Regions from separate parts of the Methylobacterium ajmalii genome, predicted to be linked through region 3. Evidence: predicted binding sites of a transcription regulator. Region 3 holds the regulator's gene; each other region holds the start of a gene.
What was found. The regulator LexA, encoded in region 3, represses DNA repair genes until DNA is damaged. The targets are predictions, from matches to a motif close to TGTTCNNNNTGTGTTCNG.
Positions count from the first base shown of each region.

Region 1 (7,554 bases), on a different contig from region 3:
TGGCGCTCGGCCGCCTCCTTGGCGGCCATGATCCGCAGGTCCTGCTCGCGCGTCTCGGTCAGGTCGCGGGTGATCTTGGCGAAGCCGATCAGGGCCCCGTCCTCGTCCCGGATCGTGTCGATCACGACGTCGGCCCAGAACGAGGTGCCGTCGCGGCGGAAGCGCCAGCCCTGGGCCTCGAAGCGCCCGGTCTCGCGGGCCCGGTCCAGGCCGGCCTCCGGCAGCCCCGCCGCCCGGTCCTCGGGGCCGTAGAAGCACGAGAAGTGCCGGCCGACGATCTCGGCGGCCGCGTACTGCTTGGCGCGCTCCGCGCCGGCATTCCAGTTCACCACGCGACCGGCCGGATCCAGCATGTAGATCGCGTAGTCGGTCACCCCCTGGACGAGCAGCCGGTACAGGACATCGGTATCTGCGGTCACGGTCGTCCGTTCCGTCGTCGGGTCCGCCCCGGGGACACCGGTGGCGGGTATGCCTGCGATCGGGTGTCGGGCATGCCCGCTAATGCAACCTTAAACCCAGCCGCGGGTAGAAGAAAAAATTCAGTACTAGGATCTGCACCGAACAACTGGTAAAATGAACTATAAATGTTCAGATGGCTCAAGGACGTCGCCGCCGGAGCGTGACGGGCACGGTCTCCCGCGGGCCGTGCGGCGCGGCATACCTGCCGGCTCGCCCGGCGGAGGGCCGGGCGGGCTCTGCGTCGGAGCGGAATTGGCTCACCGACGATCGGCGACTCTCGTCAGGCCGGCTTCTGCGGCGTCAGGACGCGGCCGGTCGGGAAGTCGAAGATGGTGCCGCTCCCGGTCCAGTCCGGGCTTGCCAGCCGCACGATGTGGGGTGCCAGCTCCTCCGGGGTGCGCAGCGTCTCCGGGTCCTCGCCCGGCATCGCGGCCTTGCGCATCGCGGTGCGCAAGGGGCCGGGATTGAGCAGCATGGCCCGCACCGCCGTGGTCTCGGTCTCGGCCGCGTAGGTCCGCACCAGCGCTTCCAGCGCCGCCTTCGACACCGCGTACGGCCCCCAATAGGCCCGGCACGACGAGGCCGCACCGGAACTGACAAACACCGCCCGCCCCGCATCGGAGCGGCGCAGGAGAGGGTCGAGGGAGCGGATCAGGCGCCAGTTCGCCGTGACGTTGACGTCCATCACGTTCGCCCAGACCTTGGGGTCGATGTGGCCGAGCGGCATCAGCTTGCCGAGCACGCCGGCATTGCCGACGAGGATGTCGAGCCGGCCCCAGCGTTCGTTGATCGCCGCCCCGAGGCGGTCGATCGCGTCGTAGTCGCACAGGTCGAGGGGGACGAGGGTGGCCGAGCCGCCCGCCGCCCGCACGGCGTCGTCGAGCTCCTCGAGCGCGCCTTGCGTGCGGGCGACCGCGATCACGTGGGCGCCGGCCTCGGCGAGCGCCAGGGCCGCCGCGCGGCCGATGCCGCGCGAGGCCCCGGTGACGACCGCGATGCGATCCGCGAGGGATTTGTGGGCGAGAGGGGTGTCGGTCATCGGGTCGGTCGGCTCGGGATCGATCGGCTTGGCGGCGGCCTCCCCCGGGAGGACCGCCTCGGGTTCGGCCGCCTCGGGCTCAGTCGGCCTCGGCGAGGAGGGCCATGCGGCGCGGCGAGGCGACCGCGAGGTCGGTCAGCGCCGTCGGGTAGTCGCCGGTGAAGCAGTGGTCGGTGTATTGCGGGCAGGCCGCGTCCCGGCGCTCCTCGCCCATCGCCCGGTAGAGCCCCTCGATCGACAGGAAGGCGAGCGAGTCGGCGCCGATATACGCGCGCATGCTCTCAAGGTCGTGGGTGGCGGCGAGCAGCTTCTCCTTCTCCGGCGTGTCGATGCCGTAGAAGTCCGGGTGGGTGATCGGCGGCGAGGCGATGCGGAAATGCACCTCGCGGGCGCCGGCCTCGCGCATCATCCGCACGATCTTCACCGAGGTGGTGCCGCGCACCAGGCTGTCGTCGACGAGCACGATGCGCTTGCCCTCGACCGCGGCGCGGTTGGCCGAGTGCTTCATCCGCACGCCGAGCTCGCGCACCGACTGGGTCGGCTGGATGAAGGTGCGGCCGACATAGTGGTTGCGGATGATGCCGAGCTCGTAGGGCAGCCCGGTCTGCTGGGCGTAGCCGAGCGCCGCCGGCACGCCGGAATCCGGCACCGGGATGACGATGTCGGCCTCGGCCGGCGATTCCTTGGCGAGCTCCAGGCCGATGTTCTTGCGCACGGCGTAGACGCTCTTGCCGTTCACGGTCGAATCGGGCCGGGCGAAGTAGATGTACTCGAAGATGCAGGGGCGGAGCGGCTGCGCCCGGGCGAAGCGGATCGACTCGATGCCGTCTTCCGAGATCACCACCATCTCGCCGTTCTCGACGTCGCGCACGAAGCGGGCGCCGATGATGTCGAGGGCGCAGGTCTCGGAGGCGAGGATGTAGCGGCCGTCGAGCTCGCCGAGCACCAGCGGGCGGATGCCCAGCGGATCGCGGGCGCCGATCAGCTTCTTGTTCGTCATCATCACGAGGGCGTAGGCGCCCTCGATCTGGCGCAGCGCGTCCATCACCCGGTCGACGATGCGGACGTGGCGCGAGCGGGCGACGAGGTGGAGGATCGCTTCCGTATCGGAGGTCGACTGGCAGATCGCGCCGTCGCGCACGAGCTGGCGGCGCAGCAGGAGGCCGTTGGTCAGGTTGCCGTTATGGGCGACCGAGAGGCCGCCGGTCTCGAGCTCGGCGAAGAGCGGCTGCACGTTGCGCAGGATCGTCTCGCCGGTGGTCGAGTAGCGGACGTGGCCGATCGCGGTCTCGCCCTTCAGGCGCTCGATCGTGGCGAGGTCGGAGAACGAGTCGCCGACGAGGCCCATGCGGCGCTCGGAGTGGAACACCCGGCCGTCGAACGACACGATGCCGGCCGCCTCCTGGCCGCGATGCTGCAGGGCGTGGAGGCCGAGTGCCACGATCGCGGCGGCATCCGGATGGCCGTAGATGCCGAAGACGCCGCATTCCTCGCGCAGGGTGTCGCCGTCGAGGTCGAGATCGCCGCCGAACGCCTCGCTCGCCCCGGGAGCGCCCCGGAAGGTTTCGCTGCGTGCTGACATGATGAGAAGCCCCTGGTGGCCGGTCACCGCACGGCCTCGCCTCGCCGACCCCGCGCGTCCCGTGACGGTCGCCGCGCGGGCCTGATTCGCCTCGAGCGAAGCAGGAACCGGACCGCCCGCATCCGATGCGTTGCGTCCGATCGTTTGCCTCGCCGCCGGCTATGTAATCGCTGCCTTCGGCGGAACCAAGGCGTCAAAGGTGCGTTGCGGGGCTTACCTCACATGCAAAGGACGCCGGTCGGGCGTCCTTGGCGGGGTGTGTCCTTCGTGTGCGGTCTCAGCGCCGGGGGCTGGCGTCGGTGCGGCGCTGGGGCGGGGCGTCGGCCTCCGCGGGCGCGTCCGTGCCGGGATCGACCTCGGGCTTGGGCTTGCGGAACTGCTTGAGCAGGCCCTCCGGGTTGTCCGGCAGCATCGCGACCAGCTTCTGGCCGCTGTTCTCGAGGATCTCGCGGCTGCGGGCCTGCTGGGCCCAGTCCGGCACCTTGCCCTGGACGAGCCAAGCCAGGAAGACCCAGCCGATCACGCAGATCAGGAAGCCGCGCCCGGCCCCGAAGGCGAGGCCGAGGCTGCGGTCGACCGCGCCGATGCGCGAATCGAGGATCAGGTCCGAGATCTTCACGGTGATCACCGAGACCACCAGCAGGGTGACGAGGAAGATCGCGGCGATCGACACCACCAGCGAGACGGTGTCGCTGGAGACGTGCTGCTTCACGGTCGGCAGCAGCAGCGGGTGCAGGGTCCAGGCGAGGCCCGCCGCCGCGACCCAGGCCACGATCGCCAGAACCTCGCGGGTGAAGCCCCGCACCGCCGCGAGCAGCGCGGAGATGACGACGACGCCCAGCACGACGAGATCGAGAACGGAGAACGGCATTGGCAGGAACAGGTTCGGGGGCGGGAGCGTTGGCTCGGGTCGCGGCTGCCCGGCACCGCCGGCGTTGTATACGCTGCCCGAGCCAATCCGTCACCCTGCCCTCGGCAGGGCCGGTGACGCGGCGCGGCGCGATGCCTTCCGCCTCTGTCAGAGCCTGTTTGGTGGTCCGCTCCAGTCGGTCCGGCGCTGGCCTCGCCACCTCACCTCGTCATCCCGGGTTCCGCTTCGCGGCCCCAGGATGACGTTGGAGGGTGCGAGAGTGGTATGGCCCGTCAAGCAGGCTCTCAGACATCCTCGTCGTCATAGGCCGGCAGCCGCTGCTGGGGGCGCCGCCCGCCCCGAACCGGCTTGCCGCTGGCGGCGACCCCGGCGACGAGATCGGCGATGTGGCGAAGCGACTCCGCCGGAAACCCCGTCCCGGACCCGTCGCGCCCGGCGCCCTCCCGGCCCAGCGGCATCAGCGCCTTGGCGAAACCGAGCTTCTGCGCCTCCTTGAGCCGCGCCGGCGCCTGCGCCACCGGGCGGACCGCCCCCGACAGGCCGACCTCGCCGAAATACACCGCATCCGACGGCAGCGCCGCGCCCGACAGCGACGAGACGAGGGCCGCCGCCACCGCGAGGTCGGCGGCGGGCTCGCTGATGCGTAAGCCCCCCGCGACGTTGAGGTAGACGTCGTGGCCGCCCAGCCGGATGCCGCCATGGGCCTCCAGCACCGCCAGCACCATCGAGAGGCGGTTGGGGTCCCAGCCCACCACCGCGCGCCGCGGCATGCCGAGGGCGGAGGGCGCCACCAGGGCCTGGATCTCGACCAGCAGCGGGCGCGTGCCCTCCATCCCGGCGAAGACCGCGGTGCCCGGCGCCGCGAGGTCGCGCCCGGCGAGAAAGAGGGCCGAGGGGTTCGGCACCTCGGCCAAGCCCCCATCGGTCATCTCGAACACCCCGATCTCGTCGGTGGGGCCGAAGCGGTTCTTCACCGCCCGCAGGATGCGGAAATGGTGGCCCTGGTCGCCCTCGAACGAGGCGACCGCGTCGACCATGTGCTCGACGACGCGGGGGCCGGCGATCTGCCCGTCCTTGGTGACGTGACCGACCAGGATCACGGCGGTGCCCGACGTCTTGGCGAAGCGGATCAGGCTCTGGGCCGAGCCGCGGACCTGGGTCACGGTGCCGGGGGCCGATTCCACCGTCTCGGTCCACATCGTCTGGATCGAGTCGATGATGGCGAGCGCCGGCGGCTTGCCCTGGCTCAGGGTGGCGATGATGTCCTCGACGTTGGTCTCGGCGGCGAGCTCGACGGGGGCGCTCGCCAGCCCGAGCCGCTCGGCCCGCAGCCGCACCTGGCCCACCGCCTCCTCGCCCGAGATGTAGGCGACGCGCTCGCCCCGCTTGGCGAGTGCCGCGGAGGCCTGCATGAGGAGCGTCGACTTGCCGATGCCCGGGTCGCCCCCGAGCAGGATCACCGAGCCGCGCACGAAGCCGCCGCCCGTCACCCGGTCGAGCTCGGCGATGCCCGACGAGGTGCGGGGTGCTTCCTTGACCTCGCCGGTCAGGCCTTCGAGCGGAAAGATTCTTCCTCGCGCCCGGCTCGGCCGGGTCGCGACCGGGCCGGAGACCGGGCTTCCCGCGCCGGTCTCCTCGACGATCGTGTTCCAGCCGTTGCAGGCCTCGCAGCGCCCGCGCCAGCGGTTGTAGACCGCGCCGCAGGACTGGCAGGCGAAGGTCTGGTGGTTCTTCGCCATCGGCGGCGGATCTCCGGGGTTTTTCGGGCCGCGCGCCGGCCTGCGTGGGGTGTTCCTGATATGTCCCGGGCGGCGGCGCGTTGCAACCGGGCCCGCCCTGCACCTGGTGACGGTCGCGAAACGAACCCGCCGCGCTCGCGCCCCGATCGGGCGCGACAGCTCGACCATACGACGACGGACGCTAGAGACGACCATGGCCCGGGCCCGCGATCCTCATACCTACGACCGCACCCAGCGCGGCTTCCACTGGCTGATGGCGGCCCTGATCCTGGTGGCTTTGGCCTTGGGGCTCTACGCCGCCTGGCAGGTGCCCGGCACCTCGCCGCGGCGCGAGATCCTGGACATCCACAAATCGATCGGCCTGACGGTGCTGCTGCTCCTGCCCTTGCGCTTCGTCTACCGGCTCGTCGCCGGCGAGCCGGCCTACCGCGCGCCGCCCTCCCGCTCGGCCCATCTCGCCGCGAAGGCCGCGCATTGGAGCCTCTACGCCCTGATGCTGCTCCTGCCGGTCAGCGGCTACGTCTACTCGGCGGCCGGAGGCTACGGCCTGCCGTGGTTCGGCGTGTTCTCGTTCCCGCGCCTCGTGCCGGTCGACAAGGCCCTGTCGCTCGCCGGCTACACCGCGCATTACTGGATCGCCTGGGCCGTCGGGATCGTGCTCGCCCTCCACGTCCTGGCGGTGGCCTGGCACGCCTGGATCCGGCGCGACGAGGTGCTGGGGCGGATGTGGCTGCGGCGGGCCGCCGAGGGGTGAGGCCGGCCGCGATCAATCCCGACGACTGCCTCGAGACCGAGGAAGGGCGGGTCTGGACGCCCGAGCGGAGCCGGCAGGCGTGGCAGGCCTGCTACGAGACGCTGCGGCGGGCGCTCCGGGCGGACGACGGCCCCCATACCGTCGTGATCGTCTGCGGCCTGCAGGGCGCCGGCAAGACGACCTGGATCGGGCGCCAGGCCCGGCATCCGGAGGTCGTCTACTTCGATGCCGCGCTCCCGGGCGCACGACACCGCCGACCGATCGTCGAGATCGCCCGGTCGGCCGGCGCCCGCCTCGAGGCGGTGTGGATCGACGTCCCCCTCGCTCTCGCCTTGACGCGCAACGCCTCGCGGCCCGCCGACCGGCGCGTCCCGGAGGAGGCGATCCGCTCGGTCGCCGGCCTCCTCGAGGCACCGACCGCCGCCGAAGGCTTCGACCGGATCACGGTCGTCCGGCCGGGCGCTGCTCCGGATCTATGATCTTTCATTTTCTCTCGACGGACCGATAACTCCGTCGTCGAACGATGCTCCGGGCAGATTTAGCAAGAGCGGCCCTCGGTCTTGCGACTTTCATCTGCGACGAAACAACAATCTAGGCCGGCGAAACGTTGGCCCGCCAGGGCAAGCCTGCTCAGGTGCCGAGCGCCGGGGATCCTTCTCCCGCAGTTCCGTCGTCTCGCGGTGGGCCCGAGGGCAGACGGACGATCTGGTCGCCTGCCCGGATCGTCGCGATCCGGTGCGTGACCGAGACGATCGTCAGCCGGTCGGCGGCGCCTCGCAGCCCGTCCATGACCTCGCGCTCGGTCTCCGCGTCGAGGGCGGAGCTGGCTTCGTCCAGGATCAGGATGCTCGGCGCGCCGTAGAGGGCGCGCGCGATGGCGATCCGCTGCCGCTCGCCGCCGGACAGCTTCAGCCCCCGCTCGCCCACCACCGTGCCGAACCCGTCCGGCATCGCCTCGATGCGAGGCAGGATCGAGGCCCGTTCCGCGGCCGCGCGCAGGCGGACGGCATCGAAAGGACGGCCGAGCACGATGTTGGCCGACAGGGTATCGTTGAGGAGCACCACGTCCTGCGACACGACGCCGACCTGGGAAAACCAGTCCGTGTCGGT
Region 1 covers NZ_JAZFXT010000028.1:234,274-241,827, forward strand. Annotated here, with positions in the region: gene V3T34_RS14560 (putative bifunctional diguanylate cyclase/phosphodiesterase) at 1-419, opposite strand, end outside; gene V3T34_RS14565 (SDR family NAD(P)-dependent oxidoreductase) at 740-1,498, opposite strand; gene purF (amidophosphoribosyltransferase) at 1,578-3,080, opposite strand; gene V3T34_RS14575 (CvpA family protein) at 3,358-3,951, opposite strand; gene radA (DNA repair protein RadA) at 4,236-5,690, opposite strand; gene V3T34_RS14585 (cytochrome b) at 5,884-6,444, shown strand; gene V3T34_RS14590 (AAA family ATPase) at 6,441-6,923, shown strand; gene V3T34_RS14595 (ABC transporter ATP-binding protein) at 7,075-7,554, opposite strand, start outside.
Region 1: the regulator LexA is predicted to act here: its motif matches at 5,741-5,758, upstream of radA (DNA repair protein RadA).

Region 2 (7,554 bases), on a different contig from region 3:
CCGTGCTTGGCGAAGTAGTCCAGGAAGGTGGACCGGATCTCGTTGACGCCACTCATGGGAAGAATCGTCTCTGCGGAAGGCGGGCCGGGCGAAGGGCGGGCTTGAAAATGTCGCGCACCGGCGGGCGGCCCGCGGATGCATCCGCGTGTCTTTAGTCACGCGCTTTCCCCATGTCGAGGCGGAGCGCCGCCGCTATGTGCGTCGGAAGCAAGCGCGGCCGCCGGCCGCTTCCCGACGTTCTGGATACCCGCCCCGATGACCGACGAAATCCGCCTCCTCGCGCTCTCGGCCGCCCTGGGCTTCGCGCACATCATGGCCGCCTCGACCTCGGGCCTCGCCCAGCGCGGCGGCCTGACCTGGGCGGCGGGCAACCGCGAGAGCGAGGGCGAGGTCACCGGGGCCGCCGCCCGGCTGAAGCGGGCCTCGGCCAACTTCTTCGAGACCTTCCCGCTCTTTGCCGCCCTTGTGCTGGCGGCAGCCGTCTCGGGCCGTCAGGGCGGCGCGGCGGCGTGGGGGGCACAGCTCTACTTCTGGGCCCGGCTCCTCTACCTGCCGATCTACGGCTTCGGCATCCCGTGGATCCGCACCCTCGTCTGGGGCGTGGCGATGGTCGGCATCGGCTTCGTCTTTGCCGGGCTGTTCGGGTGGGCCGGTCCGGGGGCACCGTAACGCGCGCGGGCCCTCCGGCAGCCGATCGAGGCGCAGGTATCCCCCTCTCCCCGCGGGCGGCTATCGCATTCACACATCTCGGTGTGACTGCGCCTCGCTCAAAGGGAGCGCGCCTTCCCTCACCAAGCGATCCCGGGCCTGCCCGGTATCGCTGCAAGTTGTGGGGAGGGGTGGGGGTCGGGGATGGTACCGCGTCCGGCTCAGCGGTGCCTCCTGCACCCCCCCACCCCTCCCCACAAGGCGGAGGGGAAATCCGCGTTTTTCCGGTCCCGGTACAGTCCTTCAAAATGGAAGAAGCCGCCGCGCTCGTCGCGCGGCGGCCCCCTACCTCACGCTGGAACCGATCGGCCGGATCAGGCCGACCCCTCGTCGAGGTCGTCGGCGGTCGGCGTGGCATTCTCGAGGATCTTGTCGGCGACGAGGCCCGAATTCTGCCGGATCGAGGCCTCGATCTTGTTGGCGATGTCGGGGTTGTCGCGCAGGAAGCCCTTCGAGTTCTCGCGGCCCTGGCCGAGGCGCTGGCTGTCGTAGGAGAACCAGGCGCCCGACTTCTCGACGATGCCGGCCTTGACGCCGAGGTCGATCAGCTCGCCGACCTTCGACACGCCTTCGCCGAACATGATGTCGAACTCGACCTGCTTGAACGGCGGCGCCACCTTGTTCTTGACCACCTTGACCCGGACGCTGTTGCCGATCGGCTGGTCGCGGTCCTTGAGGGTCGAGATGCGGCGGATGTCGAGTCGCACCGAGGCGTAGAACTTCAGGGCGTTGCCGCCCGTCGTGGTCTCGGGGCTGCCGTACATCACGCCGATCTTCATCCGGATCTGGTTGATGAAGATGACCATGCAGTTCGAGCGCGAGATCGAGCCGGTGAGCTTGCGCAGGGCCTGGCTCATCAGGCGGGCCTGGAGGCCCGGCTGCTGGTCGCCCATCTCGCCCTCGATCTCGGCCCGCGGGGTCAGCGCGGCCACCGAATCGACCACCAGGATGTCGATGGCGCCGGAGCGCACCAGGGTGTCGGTGATCTCGAGGGCCTGCTCGCCGGTATCAGGCTGCGAGATCAGGAGGTCGTCGAGATTGACGCCGAGCTTGCGGGCATAGACCGGGTCGAGGGCGTGCTCGGCATCCACGAAGGCGCAGACGCCGCCCTTCTTCTGGGCCTCGGCGATGGTGTGGAGGGCGAGCGTGGTCTTGCCGGAGGATTCCGGTCCGTAGATCTCGATCACGCGGCCGCGCGGCAGGCCGCCGACGCCGAGCGCGATGTCGAGGCCGAGCGAGCCGGTCGAGACGACCTCGACCTCCTGCACCTTGTCGCCCTTGCCGAGCCGCATGATCGAGCCCTTGCCGAAGGCGCGCTCGATCTGGGCGAGGGCGGCGTCGATCGCCTTCGACTTGTCTTTGTCCATGGTCGGGTTTTCCACCAGTCGCATCTGGGGCTGAGCCATCTCGGCGGGTCCTTATGGCAGGAGGGGCGACAAGTCTCAATCGCGCGGCTGGGGATTGTGTACCCGTTTTGTTCTCAATCGGCAAGGGCGAGCGGGGGATTGGCTGCGGAATCGTCGGGACGCCCGGCACCGCCGAGGACGCGGAGCCGGCCGGCGTTCACTTGAGGACGGCCGGTCGGTCCCGGTGATGCCACGGCCGTGGTTCCACATGTCGGCATCGAGAAGCCGGGGCGCAGGCGAGGACATGCGCATCACTCGCCGAGCCGTTGCGGGACGCGACGGCCTCGCAGAGGATGCGGGCCGCGCCCTCGACGCGATCAGCGTATCGGGCGGCATCAACGACATCGATCCCGGCCAGGATCTTCCCAGCGCGAATTCGAGCGATTTCCGGAAGATCCGGAACACCGTCCCGCCCGCACCACACCTCCTTCGCCACCCGGGCGGATGTCGCCATGAGCCGCCGGCCCTTCGGCGTGTCGAAGATCGATGGGGAACGGCGCCCCATGGCGGCACTCGGGACGATGTCGGCATCGACGACTTCATGGCCGCCCCCCGCGCACCCAAATGGATGCAAGGTCCGCGGGCGGCGGCCGCACGGATGGCGATCCGCGTGCCCTCACCCCGCCATCGTGGTCTTCACCGTCTCGACGAGCTGCTTCAGGCTGAAGGGCTTGGGCAGGAAATTGAATTCCTCGCCGTCGGGCAGGTTCTTGCGGAAGGCGTCCTCGGCGTAGCCCGAGACGAAGATCACCTTGAGCGAGGGGTGGCCCTTGCGCAATTCGCGCAGGAGGGTCGGGCCGTCCATCTCCGGCATCACCACGTCGGACACGACGAGGTCCACCGGCACGTCGCGCTCCGCCATGATCTGCAGCGCCTCGAGGCCCGAGGCCGCCTCGAGCACAGTGTAGCCGCGGGCGGTGAGCGCCCGGGCGTTGACCGCGCGGACCGGGTCCTCGTCCTCGACCAGCAGGATCGTGCCGTGGCCGGTGAGGTCGCGGGCCGGCGGCTTCTGCGCTTCGGAGACGGGAGCCGCGGCACCGCCGACGGCGGGGGCCGGCAGCTCCGCCGGCGCCTCGGGCACGTCCGCCTCCGGGGCGGGAACGTGGCGCGGCAGGTAGATGGCGAAGACCGTCCCCTGGCCGATGGTGGAGCGCACGTCGATGTAGCCGCCGGACTGCTTGACGATGCCGAACACCGTCGAGAGGCCGAGGCCCGTGCCCTTGTTGACCTCCTTGGTGGTGAAGAACGGCTCGAAGATCTTCTCCATCACCTCCGGGGTCATGCCGGTGCCGGTGTCGCTGACCTCGATGAGGACGTGGTCGGCGCCCGGCAGGCCGTTGAGGCGAAGCGCCCCGACGGCTTCCGCGGTCATGTTGGCGGTGCGGATCAGCAGGCGTCCGCCCTCCGGCATCGCGTCGCGGGCGTTGACCGCGAGGTTCACGATCACCTGCTCGAACTGGTTGACGTCGGCCTTGACCGGCCACAGGTCGCGGCCGTGCTTGAGGTCGAGCTCGACCCGCTCGCCGAGCAGGCGCTTCAGGAGCAGGGTCAGGTCGGAGAGCGCCTCGCCGAGATGGATCACCTCCGGCCGAAGGGTCTGGCGACGCGAGAAGGCCAGCAGCTGCCGCACCAGGCTCGCGGCCCGGTTGGCGTTCTGCTTGATCTGCATGATGTCCTGGAAGGCCGGATCGGCCGGGCGGTGGCTCGCCAGCAGCAGGTCCGAGTAGCCGATGATCGCCTGCAGCACGTTGTTGAAGTCGTGCGCGATGCCGCCGGCGAGCTGGCCGACCATCTCCATCTTCTGGGCCTGGTTCACCTGCTGCTGCAGCTGGTGCTGGGCCGTGGTGTCGAGCGCGTAGAGGATCACCGCGCCCTCCGCGCCGCCGGCGGTGCCGGCGGGGCTGAGCCAGATCCGGGCCGAGCGGTTGACCGGCGCCGAGACGCCGATCTCGACCGGCGGCACGTCGCCCCGGCCTTCCGCGGCCGCGCGGGCGGCGGCATCCACGATCGACCGGTCCCGCTCGACCACGAAGTCGTGCACCGGGGGACCCGCCTCGCTGCCGTCGCCGGTGCGCGGCAGGGTGCCGAACAGGCGCGCGAAGGAGGCGTTGGCGCGCACCAGCCGCCCGTCGGCGGCGAGCGTCGCCACCGCGACCGGGCTGGTGTTGAAGAAGCGGTCGAAGCGCAGCTCGGCCGCCTGGCCGGGATCGTCGCTGCTCTCCTCGCCGGCCGAGCGGTTGAGGACGAGGGTGCGCGAATCGCCCGGCCGGCCATCCTGGCCGTAGGCGACGCGGTGGTAGAGCCGGGCCGAGAGCGGGTGGCCGTTGCGCCGGCGCAGATCGAGGTCGAACCGGTCGGTGCGGACCTCGCCGGGCTCGCCCCTGCCGCCGATCAGCACCGGGCCGAGGTCGTCGGGCAAGATTTCGGAGAGGCGCAGGCCGCCCGAGCCGACCTGGGCGAGGTCGTGGCCGAGCCAGGCCGCCAGCGTCGCGTTCATGTAGACGACCGAGCCCTTGGGATCGACCGCCATGAAGCCCGCCGGCGCGTGGTCGAGGTAGTCGATCGCGTGCTGGAGCTCCTGGAAGACGTTCTCCTGGCGCTCGCGCTCGTGGGTGATGTCGGCGACGCTCCACAGCGAGACCGGCCGGCGCGGCAGCGGCAGCGGCCGCACGCCGATGCGGAACCACGCGAAGTCGCGCTCCGCCGTGCCGCCGGGCGGCGGCGCCATGCGGATCTCCTCCGACAGCGAGCGGCCCTCGCGGGCGGCCTGCGCCAGGCGGTAGACCGCCTCGGAGACTTCGGGCGAGCCGACGAAGACCCGCTCGACGGGCCGCAGGTTGGTGAAGGTGTCGCTGCCGGCGAGCTGGAGATAGGCGGCGTTGGCGTAGATCGGCCGGCCGCCCTCCTCCACGGCGATCATGCCGTCGGGCGCGGCGTCGACCACCGCCTTCGTCACGTCGTTGCGGGTGCCCTGGCCGGTGAGCTGGATCGCCCCGATCGCGAAGGCGAACAGGCAGAACACGCCCGCCATGGCGAGCAGCGCCAGGAGGCCGAGGATGATCGGCTGCGCCTGCTCGTTGGCGACGAAGCTCAGGCCCACCGCCGCGCCGACGAGGAGGCCGGCCAGCAGCAGGAGCAGGCTGACCCGGCCGGGCCGCTCGGAGCGGTCGAGGGCGGTCTCAGCCGCGGATGGGCTCAACTCCGGCATGTCGCCTCGACACTCCCCGGGGGCCCGCACCCGCGGCCGGGCCCCGATCCTTCGCGCGGTCCGCGGGCGGGCGGACCTGTCTCTCGGCCGTTCCCTAGCAGGCGCGGCGTTTCCGTGGAATGAACCCGGTTCGTTCCGGGCGCCCGCCCGGACGAATCAGTGGCGCCGGCGCAGGCGCATCACGTAGCCGATCACCTCCGCCACCGCGCGATAGTGCTCCGGGGGCACCGCGGCGTCGATCTCGACGGTGGCGTGGAGCGCGCGCGCCAGCGGCGGGTTCTCGACCACCGGCACGCCGTGCTCGCCCGCCACCTCGCGGATGCGCAGGGCAAGGGCATCGACGCCCTTGGCGACGCAGACCGGCGCCGCCATGCCCGCCTCGTAGCGCAGGGCCACGGCGTAGTGCGTCGGGTTGGTGACGATCACGCTGGCGCTCGGCACCGCCGCCATCATCCGGGTCCGGACCCGCTGGGCGCGGATCCGGCGCATCCGCCCCTTCACCTCGGGGTTGCCGTCCTGCTCCTTGTGCTCGTCCTTGAGCTCCTGCTTCGACATCCGCAGGCGCGCCCGCCAGCGGTAGCGCTGGTAGAGCGCGTCGCCGACGGTGACGACCACGTAGGCGGCGAGCACCGCGCCCATCAGCCGCAGGCAGAGCGAGAGGGTGCCCTGGAGCACCGCCGGCGGCTCGAGCCGGGCGAAGACCTCGAGGCGGTCGCGGTCGCTCCACAGCACGAAGCCGGCCGCGATCCCGACGAGCAGGATCTTCACCAGGCCCTTGGCGAACTGGAACCACGCCTCAGGGCCGAACATCCGCGACAGGCCGGCCATCGGCGAGACGCGGGACCACTTCGCCCCCAGCATCTCGGTCGTCCAGACCAGAGGGTGCTGGACGAGGCCGCCGATCACGCCGGCCGCCAGCACGGCCCCGACCGGGATCGCCAGGGCGAGGCCCGCGGCGACGAGGGCGCGGCGGCCGAAGGCCATGTAGGAGGCCGGGTCGGAGGGCACGTCGTGCAGGTGGATCAGCAGGCCCCGGAGATCGACCAGCAGGCCGCGGGCGAGGGAGGGCCCGGCCAGGACGAGCACCAGCGTGAAGGTGCCGAGCATCAGGAAGGTGTTGACCTCCTGGCTGGTGGCGACGTCGCCGCGCTTGATCGCATCGTCGAGGCGCTTCTGGGTCGCGTCCTCGGTGCGGTCTTCCTGGTCGGTCCCGTCCGCCATCCCGTCACGCCCTCCCGAGATCGGCCAGGAAGCGGCCGAGGTCGTCGACGAACACCCCCATGATCACCCCGACGGTGGCCAGCAGCACCAGCATGCCGATCATGATCGAGGCCGGGGTCGCGACAAAGAACACCTGCATCTGCGGCATCAGGCGCGAGAGCACGCCGAGGCCGAGGTTGAACAGGATGCCGAAGGCGATGAACGGCGCCGCGATCTGCACCGACAGGGTGAAGCTGCGGGCTATCGCGCGCACCGCGAAGGCGGCCGCGTCGCCGGTCGCCGGCATGCCGACCGGCGGCATCAGGGCGTAGGAATCGCGGATCGCCATCAGCGCGAGGTGGTGCAGGTCGGCGGCGAGCACCAGCGTGAGGCCGAGCAGGCTGAGGAAGCTGCCGAGCGTCGCCTGCTGGTTGCCGACCGAGGGATCGACGGTCATCGCGAAGGCGAGGCCGAGCTGCTGGGCGATGATGGTGCCGGCGGTCTGGAGCGCGGCGACGATCGCCCGCACGCTCAGCCCCAGCACCAGCCCGACCGCGATCTCGCCGATCAGCACCCCGATCAGCGCCGTGCCGGCGCCGCCGGGCTCCGGCCCCGCCCCCCCGGGCAGGAGCGGGCGGGCGACGGGAAACAGCACCAGGGACAGCAGCAGCGCGAAGGCGAGGCGCAGGCGCGGGCTCACCATCGCCTCGCCGATGCCCGGCATCAGCATCACCAGCGTGCCGACCCGCGCGAAGGTGAGGAGGTAGGCCGAGGCGAGGCCGGGCAGGAGGAGGTTCACGTCGGTGGGTTCGCGTCCGGTGCGACCCGCGGGACCGATTCGCGCGAGCGGGATGTCGGGCTTCTTCGGCGGGATTTCGCGCCCGCTCAACCCCCGGCCGCGATCCGGGCGGCGATGCGGGTCATGTAGCCGGCGAGCGCGTCGCCCATGAAGGGCAGCATCAGCAGCATCGTGGCGAAGACCGCGAGGATCTTCGGCACGTAGATGAGCGTCTGCTCCTGGATCTGGGTCAG
Region 2 covers NZ_JAZFXT010000021.1:33,304-40,857, reverse strand. Annotated here, with positions in the region: gene alaS (alanine--tRNA ligase) at 1-56, opposite strand, end outside; gene V3T34_RS07860 (MAPEG family protein) at 256-669, shown strand; gene recA (recombinase RecA) at 1,023-2,114, opposite strand; gene cckA (cell cycle histidine kinase CckA) at 2,731-5,322, opposite strand; gene flhB (flagellar biosynthesis protein FlhB) at 5,479-6,543, opposite strand; gene fliR (flagellar biosynthetic protein FliR) at 6,548-7,321, opposite strand; gene fliQ (flagellar biosynthesis protein FliQ) at 7,408-7,554, opposite strand, start outside.
Region 2: the regulator LexA is predicted to act here: its motif matches at 2,173-2,190, upstream of recA (recombinase RecA).

Region 3 (7,554 bases):
CGCATGGCCGAGGACCTGACCGAGTACCTGCACGAGAACGGCGTGCGGGTGCGCTACATGCACTCCGACATCGACACCCTGGAGCGGATCGAGATCATCCGCGACCTGCGGCTCGGCGCCTTCGACGTCTTGATCGGCATCAACCTCCTGCGCGAGGGCCTCGATATCCCGGAATGCGCCCTCGTCGGCATCCTCGACGCCGACAAGGAAGGCTTCCTGCGCTCCGAGACCTCGCTGATCCAGACCATCGGGCGGGCCGCCCGCAACGCGGACGCCCGCTGCATCCTCTACGCCGACCACATCACCGGCTCGATGGAGCGGGCGATGGCCGAGACCGAGCGCCGGCGCAAGAAGCAGCTCGCCTACAACGAGGAGCACGGCATCACGCCCCAGAGCGTGAAGCGCAACATCTCGGACATCCTGGAGAGCGTCTACGAGCGCGACCACGTCCAGGTCGATACGGGGCTCGCCAAGTCCGCCGTCACGGTCGGCCACAACCTCAAGGCGGTGATGGCCGACCTCGAGAAGCGGATGCGGACGGCCGCCGCGGACCTCGACTTCGAGGAGGCGGCGCGCCTGCGCGACGAGCTCAAGCGTCTCCAGGCGACCGAGCTCGCCATCGCCGACGACCCGATGGCGGCCCAGGCCGACGTCGAGCGCGACGCCGGCCGCTTCGGCGCCAAGCGCAAGCGGCGCGGCCCCGAGCCCCTGGGATACGGCCCCGGCGGCAAGGGCACCTCCGACGAGGGCACCCGCATCCGCCAGCCCGACCTCGACGACATGGGCCCGGGCACCGACCGCGAGGTGCCCTTCTCCTACGCCGAGCGCCCCACCGGCCGCTCGACGCAAGGCTTTCCGGGCCAGAAGCCCAAATACAAGGGCCGCAAGGGGCGGGGCTGACACCCGTCCGACGGGCCGGCGCGGCGGACAGTCCCGCGCCGGTCGAATTCCGGGAGGGGCCTGCCTCATCGTACGATCGACCCGCGACATCCCCGTCTATCACCCCGGTTGCTGCGGCCGTGCGCCGCTTTTTCGAAGCCGCTTGCGGAACACTTGCGGAACGCTTACCATGTTCGCGATTTGTTTCCGGAGCGCGGCAGCGCGGGGATGAGAGTGTCACATGCTCACGCGTAAGCAGTTGGACCTGCTCCGCTTCATTCAGCAGAGAATGCGCGAGACGGGCGTCCCCCCGTCCTTCGACGAGATGAAGGACGCCCTCGATCTCAAGTCGAAATCGGGCATCCACCGCCTGATCACCGCCCTGGAGGAGCGCGGCTTCCTGCGCCGCCTGCCGAACCGGGCCCGGGCGATCGAGGTGATCCGCATCCCCGAGACTGTGACGGGGCCGGCGACGGCTCCCGCGGCCGGGGCCGAGGTGGTGCGGTTCAACCCGAGCGTCGTCGAGGGCGGGCGCGCTCACGAGCCCAAGCGGCCCGCCGGCATCCCCGCCATGGCGACGGCCTCGGACGAGAACGGCCAGTCGGTCAGCGTGCCGGTGATGGGCCGGATCGCCGCCGGTACGCCGATCTCGGCGATCCAGAGCCAGAGCCGCACGGTGGCGATGTCGCCGGACTTCCTCGCCAGCGGCGAGCACTACGCCCTGGAGGTGCGCGGCGACTCGATGATCGAGGCCGGCATCCTCGACGGCGACCTCGTGGTGATCCGCCGCCAGGAGACCGCCAATACTGGCGACATCATCGTGGCCCTGATCGACGACGAGGAGGCGACCCTGAAGCGCCTGCGCCGCCGCGGCTCGTCGATCGCGTTGGAGGCTGCCAACCCGGCCTACGAGACCCGGGTGCTCGGGCCGGACCGGGTGCGGATCCAGGGCCGGCTGGTGAGCCTGGTTCGGAAGTACTGAGGCGGCGCTTCGTCTTCACGAAAAGGCGCGAGTTTCCCCTCTCCCCGCCCGCGGGGAGAGGGGAGAGCCCGCGCGCTACACCTTGCCCGGGCAGCCCTGCCGCGGAGGGGGGGAGGGTTGAGGACGGCAGCGCCCGTCAGTGCGCACTCCCCGTCGCCACGAACTTGAACAGGAACACGCCCGCGATCACCCACACCACCGGCTTCACCTCCCGGAAGCGGCCGGTGAGCAGCTTGATCACCGCATAGGTGATGAAGCCGAAGGCGACGCCGTTGGCGATCGAGTAGGTGAAGGGCATCAGGAGCGCCGTCACGCAGGCCGGCAGCACCTCGGTCAGGTCGTCCCAGTCGAGATCGACCAGCTCGTGCAGCATCAGGCAGGCGACGTAGAACAGAGCCGGAGCCGTGGCGTAGGCCGGGACCGAGCCGGCGAGCGGCGCGAAGAACAGGCAGGCCAGGAACAGGACCGCCACCGTCGCCGCGGTGAGCCCGGTGCGCCCGCCCTCCTCGACGCCCGACGCGCTCTCCAGATAGGCCGTGGTGCTCGACGTGCCGAGGAGCGAGCCGACGAAGATCGACGAGGAATCGGCCATCAGCGCCTTGTCGAGGCGCTCCATCTTTCCCTGCGTGAGGAGTCCCGCCCGGTTGGCGACGCCCATCAGCGTACCGGTGGCGTCGAACAATTCGACGAGGAAGAACACCAGGATCACGTTGAGCAGGCCGCCCGACAGCGCGCCGGTGATGTCGAGGGCGAACAGCGTCGGGGCGATCGAGGGCGGCAGCGAGGCGACACCCTGGAAGGTGTTGTCGGCGACGACGAAGCTCAACGCCGTGACGGTCAGGATGCCGGCGAGCAGCGCGCCGCGCACCTTGCGCACGGAGAGCACCGCGACGATCAGGAAGCCCAGTACCGCCAGCACCGCGCTCGGCTTGTGCAGGTCGCCGAGGGTGACGAAGGTCGCCGGGCTCGCCGCCACCACGCCGGCGCTCTTCAGCGCGATGATCGCCAGGAACAGCCCGATGCCGACCGTGATGGCGATGCGCATCGACCGGGGGATGCCCTCGACGATGATCCGGCGCAAACCCGTCAGCGTGACGACCATGAAGAGCAGGCCGGAGATGAACACCGCGCCGAGCGCCGCCTGCCAGGTGTAGCCCATCTGGAGCACCACCACGTAGGCGAAGTAGGCGTTGAGCCCCATGCCCGGCGCCAGCGCGATCGGGTAGTTGGCATAGAACGCCATCACCAGCGAGCCGATCGCCGCGACGAGGCAGGTCGCGACGAACACCGCCCCCTTCGGCATCCCGGCATCGCCCAGGATGTTGGGGTTGACGAAGATGATATAGGCCATCGTCAGGAAGGTGGTCAGCCCGGCGAGCAATTCCGTGCGCACGGTGGTGCCGTGGGCCGAGAGCGCGAAGGTGCGCTCCAGGAACCCGCTTCGGGAGGAACCGCCCGGCCCGGTCAGGCCGTCGTCGCGCTTCAGGTCCATCGCTTCTCCTCGCCGCTCTGGGTCGTGGTGCCGATCTGCCGGTAGATCCGGTCGGGTGTGAACGGCGTGGCGGTCAGCCGTGCGCCGGTCGCGTCCCGGATGGCGTTGGCGAGCGCCGCCGCCACGGGGTTGAACGGGCTCTCGCTCATCGACTTGGCGCCGAGCGGCCCGATGCCGTCATGGGTGTCGGCGAAGATCACCTCGGTGCGGGGCACGTCGGCGATCGCCGGGATGTGGTAGGTGCGGAAGGTCGGGGTCGCGACCCGGCCCTCGGCGTCGATCGCCAGGTCCTCGTACAGCGCGGCGCCGAGCGCCTGGGCGACGCCGCCCTCGATCTGGCCGCGGCACTGGACCGGGTTCATCACCCGCCCGGCATCGGCGGCGTGGACGCTTCGCAGGAGGCGCACCTCGCCGGTCTCGGGCCGCACCGCGACCTGGAAGCCCTGGACGTTGAACGCCACCGAGCGCGGGCTGCCGTCGGCATGCCCCACGGCCTCCGCGGGGCCGAGATCGGCCAGGGGTATCCGGGCCTCTCCCGCGATGACCGCATCGCCGTCGAGCCGGCATGCGGCGGGATCGAGCCCGAGCCGGGCGGCGGCGCGCCCCCGCAGCAGCGCGGCCAGGCTGTCCGCGGCGCGCCACGTTGCCTGGCCGGCGACCACGATGCCGGTGCTGCCATAGGCGCCGGTATCGTGGCTCACCGCGTCCGTGTCGCCCTGGCGCAGGACGATGCGGTCCGGCGTGGTGGCGAGAACCTCCGCGGCGATCTGGCCGTGCACCGTCGAGGTGCCGTTGCCGAACTCCACCGTGCCGACGCGCAGGACGTAGCGCCCGTCCTCGAGCGCGATCCGCGCCTCGGCGAAGTGGCCCCGCGGCGGGATGGTGTCGATCATGGACAGCGCCATGCCCGATCCCGTGCGCCAGCCCGGCGGCGCCGGAGGCGGGGGCAAGGCCAGGGCCTCCGCGACCCGGTCGAGGCACTGGTCGAGGCCGTAGCTGCCGTACTGCACGTCGTGCGGCTCCAGGCTCGTCGAGACCATCGGGTCGCCGGGGCGGACGACGTTGCGGCGCCGCAGCTCGAACGGATCGAGGTCGAGCGCCCGGGCGAGCTCGTCCATGGCGGATTCGACCGCGAAGATGGTCTGGCTCAGGCCGTAGCCGCGGAAGGCGCCGGCCGGCAGGGTATGGGTGTGGACGGAATAGCCGTCGACCCGCTTGTTGGCGCAGCGATAGACCGCGATCACCTCGTTGCAGCCGTGGTGCAGCACGCCGCCGGCATGGTTGCCGTAGGCGCCGGTATTCGACAGCACCTGGAGGTCGATCGCCGTCAGGGTGCCGTCGGCGCGCGCCCCGAGGCGCACCCGCACCCGCATCGGGTGGCGGGTGGTGGTGGCGGTGAACTGCTCGGTGCGGGTCAGCTCCCAGCGCACCGGCCGGCCGGTGGCCAGCACGGCGAGCGCCACCAGGTCCTCGGTCAGCATCTCCTGCTTGCCCCCGAAGCCGCCGCCGACCCGGCCGCACTCGACCCGGATTTTTTCGCGCGGGAGGTCGAACAGGGCGCAGAGGGCGTCGCGGGTGAGGAACGGCACCTGGGTGCTGGAGCGGATGACGAGGCGCCCATCGGCATCGCGCCAGCCCATCGCCGCGTGGGTCTCGAGATGGGCGTGCTGGACCCGCTGCGAGCGGTAGGTGCCCTCGTGGACCACGTCGGCCGCCGCGAGGCCCGCCGCGACGTCGCCGATCTCGCCATGTGCCTCGGCGGCGAGGTTGGGATGGGGATGGAGCGGCGGCGCGTCCTCGCCCGTCGGCCGCGCGCCGTGGACCAGCGGCGCATCGGGGTCGAGCGCTCGCTCGGGATCGAGGCAGGCCGGCAGCACCTCGTAATCGACCCGAAGCGCCCGGCAGCCGGCGGCGGCGGCGGCCTCCGTCTCGGCGAGCACCGCGGCGACGCGCTGGCCGACGAAGCGCAGGACGGGATCGAGCACCCGCGTGTCGCTGGCGTCGTCGGCGGGGTTCTCGTGCCGGGCGGTGGAGAACAGCCGGTCCGGCGCGTCCGCATGGGTCAGCACCCGCACGACGCCCGGCACCGCCAGCGCGGCGGCGGGATCGATGCTCACCACCCGCGCATGGGCGTGGGGCGAGCGCAGCACCTTGAGGTGGAGCGCGCCCGACAGGTCGTGGTCGAGAGTGTAGCGGGCGCGGCCGCTGACGATCGCGGCGCTGGCCGGGGCCGGGGCGCCATGGGGGCAGGGCGGCGCGGCCGGGCCGTCGCTGCCATCGATCGCGGATGCGCGGCCCTCGATCGCGGATGCGATCCCTTCGATCGCGGATGCGATCGACCGATAGCCGGTGCAGCGGCACAGGTTGCCCTTCAGGGCCGCCGGCAGGTCGCGGCGCTGGCCCTGGTCGAGGGCGGCGGCGGTCATGACCATGCCGGGGGTGCAGAACCCGCACTGGAACCCTTGCGCGGCGACGAAGGCCGCCTGGACCGGGTGGAGCGCGTCCGGCACCCCGTCGCCGGGGGCGCAGGGGCCGGCGAGGCCCTCGACCGTGGTGACCTGCCGCTCCGCCGCCCGGAAGGCCGGCACCAGGCAGGAATGCAGCGGCTCGCCGTCGAGATGGACCGTGCAGGCGCCGCAATCGCCCGCGTCGCAGCCCTTCTTGACGCCGAACCAGCCGAGCTCCCGCAGCAGGGTGCGCAGGGATTGGCCGGGCCGGGGCGCGACCTCGTGGCTCGTGCCGTTGACCGTCAGCCTCATGGTGCCCCTCCCGCGGCGTTCTCCGCGGCGTCTCCCGCCAGCTCGGCCCGGACCTCCTCGGCGAGGAGCCCGGTGACGTGGCGGCGCCAGTCGGGGGCGCCGTGGACGTCGTCGTACCAGAGCCCGTCGGGGATCGCGGCGGCGAGCGCGTCGCGAAGCGCCTCCGCCCCCGGCGGGGCGGGCCGGTCGATCCGCACCGGGCGCCGGGTCGCCGCCGTCACCGTGAGGGCGAAGGCACCCGACGGATCCAGGGTGGCGATCGCGAGCGCCCCCGAGCGGCCGTTGGGGCTGAGCGACAGGCGCCGGAAGGCCGTGCGGCGGGCGAGCGCCGCCGCCGGCAGGTCGATCCGGCGCAGGATCTCGCTGGGGCCGAGCGCCGTTTCCTGCGGGCCGAGCACGAGGTCGCGGATGGGCAGGCGGCGCTCGCCGCCGTCCGGCGTCCAGATCAGGCCGGTCCCGTCGAGGGCGACCGTCAGGGCGATCATCGGCCCGGCCGGCAGCGCCAGGCACAGGTTGCCGCCGACGGTCGCGGCGTTCCAGACCTTGAACGAGCCCAGCAGCGCCCGGCAGCACTGACCGATCAGCGGGGCGGCGCGGAACGGCGGCGGGAGCACGAGCCGGTCGAGGGCGGCGATGGTGCAGGTCGCTGCGATCCGCAAGCCCGACGCATCCACCGCCAGCGGTTCCCAGCCGAGGGAAGGCAGGTCGACCAGCCGGGCGATCCCGTCCTGCGGCTCGGAGAAGAGCCAGGTTCCCCCGGCGAGCCAGGCGTCGCCCGGCCTCCAAGGCGGCAGCATGTCCCGGGCGCGGGGCGCCACCACCTCCGTGATGCTGTCGAGGTCCATGCGGGGTTCCTGCGATCCTCCCGGGGTGCGGCCCCGGCGGGGGCCTCCCTCACCATAAGGCAAGATCCTGTCCAGCGCGGCTGCGGCGTGGCGGCGTCCGCCGCCCCGCACCGATCCTGAGCCGGCGAACATCAATTCATGCGATCGCGTTAACTATCCGTCAGCATTCTGTTTGACTCCAACAGTTCGTTAATACATTTTTCACGTATACCGAATGACGAACAGGCCGGCATCATGTCCACCCTCGACAAGTTTAATTTAAATTATACTGTTCCGTCGGCAATCGAGGCGACAGACATGGAACCGATCTACCCGAACGTCATCGAGGCTCACGCGCCGGCGCCGGAGGCGGCTGAACTGACGGGGTCCGGTTCGACCCAGCGGCAGGGCCAGGGCTCCGGCCGGTCGGCTAAACCGCAAGGCAAGTCAAACGGAAAATTCAACCACAAGTCTGCGGCATCCGGGCCGGTCGACGCCGACGCGATCATCAAGGCGTTCAATACCTGGGCGTTCAAGCGCGAGCAGCCCGGCAACCCCGAGCGGCTGGTGCCGGCGGTCGATGCGGCGGCGCGCGCCGGGCGTCCGGTCGAGTTCGTC
Region 3 covers NZ_JAZFXT010000002.1:26,072-33,625, forward strand. Annotated here, with positions in the region: gene uvrB (excinuclease ABC subunit UvrB) at 1-900, shown strand, start outside; gene lexA (transcriptional repressor LexA) at 1,121-1,861, shown strand; gene V3T34_RS00370 (NCS2 family permease) at 1,998-3,353, opposite strand; gene V3T34_RS00375 (molybdopterin-dependent oxidoreductase) at 3,344-6,112, opposite strand; gene V3T34_RS00380 (FAD binding domain-containing protein) at 6,109-6,957, opposite strand; gene V3T34_RS00385 (hypothetical protein) at 7,255-7,554, shown strand, end outside.

Region 4 (7,554 bases), on a different contig from region 3:
CACCTGCGCGGCCGCGTCGCCCCGGCTGATCGTCGCCCGCACGCCGCCGCTCGGCTGCACCCGGCCCGATACCGTGAAGTCGCCGCCGCCGGCGTAGCGCGCCTGGCCGTTCTGGATGATCACGCCGTAGCGGTAGGCGCGGTCGCAGGCCCCGCTCTCGGTGATGACCTCGACGCTCCAGTTGCCGTCGAAGCGGTCCGCCTTGGCGCCACCCTTGGCGAAGGCGGGCGACGCGGCGCCCGCCAGGCACAATCCCGCCGTGAGGGCGGACACGATCAGCTTCATGGTCCTTGATTCCCGATTCGGTCAGGCGACAAACTCGGCAGCCCGGGCTTGGTTGCCGCAACGCAGCGTTGACGCAAGGTAAGATCCTATCCCGCAGCCCCGAGAGCCGGTTCCGCCACGAGGGCGGCGGCCTGGCGCAGGTCCGCGACGAAGTCCGCATAGGCCTCGGGCCGCGCCGCGTCGGGCAGGCGCAGGAGGTAGGACGGGTGCACGGTGACGAGGCCGCCATAGGGCTTGCCCTCGAACGTCGCCGGCCCGCGGGCCCGGGTGATCGGCACCTGCCGGCCGGTGAGCGCCAGCACCGCGGTTGCCCCGAGCGCCACCACGAGGCGCGGGCCGACGAAGGCGAGCTCGCGCTCCAGCCACCAGCGGTAATGCGCGACCTCGCCGGCGGTGGGCTTCTGGTGGATGCGCCGCTTGCCGCGCGCCTCGAACTTGAAGTGCTTGACCGCATTGGTCAGGTAGGCCCGGTCGCGGTCGATCCCCGCCTCCCGCAGGGCGCCCGACAGGAGCTGGCCCGCCGGACCGACGAAGGGCCGGCCCTGGAGATCCTCCTGGTCGCCCGGCTGCTCGCCCACGAAGGCGATCCCCGCCCCGATCGGGCCCTCGCCGAGGACGGCCTGGGTCGCGCCCGGCACCAGCGGCTCGGAGGCGCGGATGACCGCGTTCAGCGCCGCCAGCGAATCGGGCTCCTGCGCCGCCATGGCGGCGAGCGCGCGGGCCGGCACGCGCTTGACCGGGGCTTCGGGCGCCCGCGCGATCATCTCGCCGACCCGCCGTCCGGCCTCGCGCACCAGACCCGGGATCGCCGCGGTCTCGGGCATGTTGTGCCAGTACTTCTTCGGCATCTCGGCCCGCATCGCCGCGAGGTTGGTGCGGGCGGGGTTGAAGGTGCTGGAATAATAGTCGGTCCAGCCGGCCTCGAAGGCGTCCTGCTCCGGCACGTCCTCGCGCCGGCCGGCTGGCCCGAAGCGCAGGGCGCGGCCGTCCCAATGGGCCGAGCCGTCGGGGGTCAGGATCGACCAGTCGAAGGACGGGAAGCGGGCGGAGAAGAACGGCGCGGCCTCCGCCAGGATGTGGTGGTCGGGCTCGAACCAGGCCATGAAGCGCTCCCGGCCCTCCTGCCCCGCCCCGGCGCGGCGGAAGCGCAGGAAGGCGTGCATCTTGTGCAGGTCGCGCCCCACCGCCTTGCGCATGAGGTGCAGGCGGTGGACCAGCGGGTCGCTCGCCACCTCGGCGAGGTGGCGCTCGCCGTCGGCGACGCGCCGGATCAGCCGGTGGAGCAGGCCGTAGCGCTCGGGGTCGCGGTGCATCACGACCGAGGCGACGAGGCCGGCCACCGCCCGCGGCAGGGCGAGCGCAGGGCCCGTCGCGTCGGACGGGACCTCGTCGGGAAACAGCGACGGCGCCTCGCCCTCGACCCAGGTGACGGTCTCGGGCGGGATGCCGGCCGGGACGAGCCGCCGGATCGCCCCCCGGAACCCGTCGAGATCGGCGCCGGGCGCGAGCCGGATCGTGCGCGCTTGAACAGCGTGAGCCGGCATCAGAACAGGCTCAGCTGGCGCGGCGGCTCGGCGAGGCGGGCGCGCAGGTCGAGCCGGTCGGTGAGCCGGGTCGGCGCATAGTCGGCGGCGACGAGGAACGGCCGGGCGCGCTTGAGGCCGGAGGTCAGGCGGGCCACGTCGTCGAGCCGTAAGCTCGCGTGGCGGCGCGCCGCCACGATCTTGTCCACCGCCCGGACGCCGAGCCCCGGCACCCGCAGCAGCATCTCCCGGTCGGCCTTGTTCACGTCGACGGGGAAGCGGTCGCGGTTGCGCAGGGCCCAGGCGAGCTTGGGGTCGACGTCGAGGGCGAGCATGCCGGATTCGGTCGCTCCCGCCACGTCGTCGGGCGAGAACTCGTAGTACCGCATCAGCCAGTCGGCCTGGTACAGCCGGTGCTCGCGCTGGAGCGGCGGGGACTTGCTCGGCAGGATCGAGGCCGCATCGGGGATCGGGCTGAAGGCCGAGTAGTAGATCCGCTTCAGGCCGTAATGGTCGTAGAGCCGGGCGCTGGTGCGGATCAGCGATTCGTCGGTGCTGGCATCGGCGCCGACGATCACCTGGGTCGACTGCCCGGCCGGGGCGAAGCGGCGCTTCTCCTCCTTGGCCTGCAGGATGCGCTCGCCCATCTGGCCCATCGCGGTCTGGATCGCGGCGCCGTCCTTCTCCGGCGCCAGCCGCTCCAGGCTCGCCTCGGTCGGCAGTTCGAGGTTGATCGAGAGACGGTCGGCGTAGAGCCCGGCCTGCTCGATCAGCCACGGGCTCGCCTCGGGAATGGTCTTCAGGTGGATGTAGCCGCGGAAGCCGTGGCGCTGGCGCAGGGTCTTGGCCACCCGGATCAGCTGCTCCATCGTGTGATCGGGCGAGCGGATGATGCCGGAGGAGAGAAACAGCCCCTCGATGTAGTTGCGCTTGTAGAACTCGACCGTCAGCGTCACCACCTCGTCGACCGAGAACTTGGCCCGCCGGACGTTCGAGGAGCGCCGGTTGACGCAGTAGGCGCAGTCGAACAGGCAGTAGTTGGTGAGCAGGATCTTGAGCAGCGAGACGCAGCGCCCGTCCGGCGTGTAGGCGTGGCAGATGCCCGCCCCGGTGGTCGAGCCGAGCCCGCCGGCCTCGGCCTTGCGCTTCGGCGCCCTCGACGAGGCGCAGGAGGCATCGTACTTCGCCGCGTCGGCGAGGATGGTGAGCTTCTTCTTCAGGGCGTCGTCCATTCCTGCAACCTGGCCCTCGTTCCTGTTTCGTTCAAGGCGGAAGGCGGCCGATCCCCGTGGTCGAAAGCCGCATCCGCAAAGCCCGGAACCCGCCGCCGGGCCCGCCGTTATCCCGCTGATTGGAGCGTTTCTAATTCACGAGGAGATGCCGCATGGCGACGAACCCGTCCGCGAACTGCCGCAGCTGCCGCTACTTCGACGACCACAAGCTCAATGCCGGTGCCCCCCAGGGCGAGGAAGGCCTGTGCCGGTTCAACCCGCCGGTGAGCCAGCCCGAGCCGCAGGGCCACGGCCTGTGGCCGGTGGTCTCGGCGCAGGATTGGTGCGGGCATTTCTCGCCGGAGATGATGGCGGGCGAGTGAGCCCGGCATCGAATGAGTTTTTCGGAGGGTCGATCTGTGAGGGTCGGCCTTTTGTGTTCGCGCATGCCGACGGAAGTAGAGAGATGCACATACTGAGGGCTGGTTCCTAATTATTTATGTATTAAAATTTTTATGTATTTATAATCAGCATTTCGAAAAACAACAGCCAGCATTTGACAAATGGCGATGACGTTTTTTATTATTCTGACCCTTGACTATATACCGATTATCGAGCAAGGTTCTAAACAAAAAAATTTGGACGCGAGCCGCAGACATGGCAAGATTGACGCGCGACATATTAGGAGACGCAACTCTTGCTGCGATACAAAGTTATTCAGACATGGCTGGCCTTCTGGCTGCGCCAGAGGCATTTGTGCAAACTGCGACTGCTATTTCTGTTCATAAGTCCACTGGACAGCGTGTTAGTATAGAGCTCCCCATGAGACGCGTCGTTCATGAATGGGGTGTCAATAGGGCCAACCTCGCTGGATTGGGTAGTTTCCGGGTTGATATGGCGGTCTATGATCCGGCCTCGGAGGTCGACAACTTTCGATTGGACGCTCTTGTCGAGTTTAAGTTATGGACAGATAGAAATCATGTTGCAACGGATATTAGGAAATTAAAGAAGATCATAAAATCTCTAAAAAGTCTGAATGGCGACCACAAAAACATTCATGGGTTCGTGGTGGTTTGTCCGCAGTATCATCAAGGCATCGCTGCAATGACGAGTGCTCTATCCGACTTTAAAGAAAGATTTCCTATAAATTTTGACCGTACATGCTCGATAGTATCTGGGAATGGGATAGCATACGGCGTTGGCGTAGCCGTAATTGATATCGATGACTGCATCGATGGAAACTATGGATGATATATTTGTCAATGTATTGCACAATTATTATCAAAAATAAAAATATCTCTGAATAATTCTGCCCCCCAAAAATTAGATCGAGGTATTCTTCTAATTATTCACCGGAAAATGACGATAGATCATGAGCCTTCGCGTAAGCAGGCGCGGGCAAGCTGATCTCAATCATCTGCTCCGGAACCCACCCGCCCCCGACACGTTGCGCAGGCTCTCTCGCCCCAACGGATGGTTGCCCGATGCCGGACGATGTCACCGCCCTCTCGCGCCGCAGCCTGATGATGGCCGGGGGCGCCACCCTGGTCGGCCTCGGGACGGCGCAGGCCCAGGGTGCCTCGGGCCAGGGCCTGCCCGGCCCCGAGCGGCCGGTCGATACCGGCAAGGTCGAGAACGGCCGGGTGAGCTTCCCGAACTGGCGCGGACCGTCCGACCGCCCGGCCCCGCCCCCGACGGCGCCGCTGCCGCCGGCCGAGCGGGTCGGGTTCGCGATCGTGGGTCTCGGCCGGCTGTCGCTCGAGGAGATCCTTCCGGCCTTCGGCGAGTGCCGCAAGGCCAAGCCCATCGCGCTGATGTCGGGCTCGCCCGACAAGGCCAAGGCGGTGGCGGCGCAGTACGGCATCAAGCCGGAGGCGGTCCACGGCTACGACGGCTGGGACGCGCTCGCCCGCAACCCGGAGGTGAAGGCGGTCTACATCGTCACCCCGAACGCGCTCCACCGCGACCAGGTGATCGCCGCCGCGGGCGCCGGCAAGCACGTCCTATGCGAGAAGCCGATGGCGGTCTCCTCGGGCGAAGCGCGGGCGATGATCGAGGCCTGCGCGGCCGCGAAGGTGAAGCTGATGATCGCCTATCGCTGCCAGTACGAGCCCTACAACCGCGAGGTCGTGCGGCTGGTGCGCAGCGCCAAGTACGGCAAGGTCCGGCTGATCGAGGCGACCAACACCCAGACCATGAGCCTGCCCGAGCAGTGGCGCCTGAAGAAGGCGCTGGCCGGCGGGGGAGCGCTGCCGGATATCGGGCTCTACTGCCTCAACGGCGTGCGGGCGCTGATGGGCGAGGAGCCGGTCGCGGTCCAGGCGCAGGTCCATTCGCCGGACGACGCGCTCTACCGCGAGGTCGAGGAGACGGTGGCCTTCACCCTGCGCTTCCCCTCCGGCGCGCTGGCGCTCTGCTCGACCAGCTACGGCGCGCACGAGACCCGCTCGCTGAAGGTCCAGGCCGAGGGCGGCACGATCGATCTCCAGAACGCCTTCGCGTATCAGGGCCAGCGCCTGTTCGTCGGCCACCGCGAGGGCAAGGCCGAGGCCCGGGACGAGCGGGTGCTGGGCGCGAAGAACCAGTTCGCCCTCGAGATCGACCACATGGCGACCTGCATCCTGGAGAACCGCACCCCCCGCACCCCGGGCGAGGAGGGCCTGCAGGACCAGATCCTGATGGAGGCGATCTACGAGGCCGCCCGCACCGGCCAGACCGTGGCGCTCAAGGGCCCGGAGCGGAAGCCGAACCTGACCGACAAGGAGAAGGCCAGGGAGCAGGCAAGGGACCAGGACGGCAAGGGCCTCGACCCGACCCGCGGGCCCGAGCCCGAGGAGGCGGAGTGAGGCGTCCTCACCCGCCCCGCACGGCGATCGCCTCGACCTCCACCAGGTAGCCGTGGTGGAGTTCCGGCACCGGCACCACCGTGCGGGCGGGCTTCGCCCCGCCCATCACCTCGGCGTAGATCCGGTTGAACTCCGGCCAGTGCGCGACGCCGACGACGTAGGCCGTCACCCGCAGGATGCGCTCCGGCCCGCTGCCCGCCTCGGCCAGGATGGCGAGGAGGCTGGCGAGCGCCTGGCGCGCCTGGACCTCGAAGGGCTGGTCGGCGGTGTGGCTGCCGTCCGGCCGGGCGCCGAGCTGGCCCGACACGAAGACGAGGTCGCCCCAGGCCGCCCCTTGCGAGTAGTGCCCGGCGGGCGCCGCGGCGTCGCGGGTGGCGAGGCGGGTGATCGGATCGGTCATGGGGGCTCCTACCAGCCGTTGATGCGGGGCCAGACGGCCGCGACGCGGTTGTCCGCGTCGAGGACGTGGTAGCGGTCGTGCTGCGCGCCGGTGGCGCAGGCGTGGTTGGGCAGGATGCGCACCTGCGCGCCGACTGGAAGATCCGGCAGGCGGGCCTCCGCGCCCGGCCGCACGGCGACGATGCCGTGCTCCTGGTTGGCGTCGCGCACCACGAGGTCGGGATAGGGCCGGCCGGCGAGGTCGCAGACGAGGCCGTAGCCCTGGTCCACCGCCTGGCGCGCCGTGCCGCGGTCGCGCGAGAGCGCCATCCAGCCGGCATCGACGATGATCCAGCCCTTCGCCCGCTGGTGGCCGATCACGGTGGCGAGCACCGAGACGGCGATGTCCGCCACCGCGACCGCGCCGATTCCGGACTGAAACAGGTCGCCGAACATGAACACGCCGGCCCGGACCTCGGTGATCCCGGTGAGGTCGCGGGCGAACTGTGCGGTCGGCGTCGAGCCGACGCTCACCACCGGGCAGGACAGGCCCGCCGCCCGCAGGATCTCGGCCGCCGTCACCGCGGCGACGCGCTCGTCCTCGGCCGCCGCCGCCAGGGCGTCGGGATCGGACAGGGAGTAGCTGTCGCCGGCATGCAGCAGCACGCCGCGCAGGGTCGCGCCGCCCTCCGTGAGCGCCCGGCCGATCGCCACCAGGGTGTCGCGGTCGCCCGGCGCGACGCCCGAGCGATGGCCGTCGGCATCGACCTCGATCAGCACCGGCACCGCGTCGCCGCTGGCGCGGGCATGGGCCGCCACCGCCTCGGCCTGGTCGAGGCTGTCGAGGATGACCGCGAGGTCGGTGCCGCCGGCCCGGATCGCCGCGACCCGAGGAAGCTTCGCCGGGGCGATGCCGACGCCGTAGATCATGTCGCGCACCCCGCCGGCCGCGAAATACTCGGCCTCGCGCAGGGTCGAGACGATGGCGGGGCCGGCGGGCGACGCCATCGCCATGCGGGCGACGTCGAGGGACTTGGCGGTCTTGAGATGGGGTCTCAAGCTCACCCCGAGCCCGCCCAGATGCACCTGCATCCGCGCGACGTTGGCGCGCAGGATCGCCTTGTCGAGGAGCAGGCAGGGGGTCTCGAGGGCGTGGAGCGGGGTCGGTTCGGCCATGATGTCCGGGGTGTGTTCGTGTCGTCTCGTCGCTCGAAAAGACCACGCCGCGCCCGGGTGCGCCATTAACGCGGCGTGCCTCCTGCATTAAGCCTTGGGTTAATGATCGCGACCGACGACCTTCGCTTCTTTCTC
Region 4 covers NZ_JAZFXT010000025.1:13,347-20,900, forward strand. Annotated here, with positions in the region: gene V3T34_RS11235 (hypothetical protein) at 1-285, opposite strand, end outside; gene V3T34_RS11240 (UdgX family uracil-DNA binding protein) at 372-1,829, opposite strand; gene V3T34_RS11245 (putative DNA modification/repair radical SAM protein) at 1,829-3,040, opposite strand; gene V3T34_RS11250 (hypothetical protein) at 3,193-3,402, shown strand; gene V3T34_RS11255 (hypothetical protein) at 3,677-4,270, shown strand; gene V3T34_RS11260 (Gfo/Idh/MocA family protein) at 4,504-5,865, shown strand; gene V3T34_RS11265 (RidA family protein) at 5,873-6,265, opposite strand; gene V3T34_RS11270 (DSD1 family PLP-dependent enzyme) at 6,274-7,419, opposite strand; gene V3T34_RS11275 (LysR family transcriptional regulator) at 7,522-7,554, shown strand, end outside.
Region 4: the regulator LexA is predicted to act here: its motif matches at 3,058-3,075, upstream of V3T34_RS11245 (putative DNA modification/repair radical SAM protein).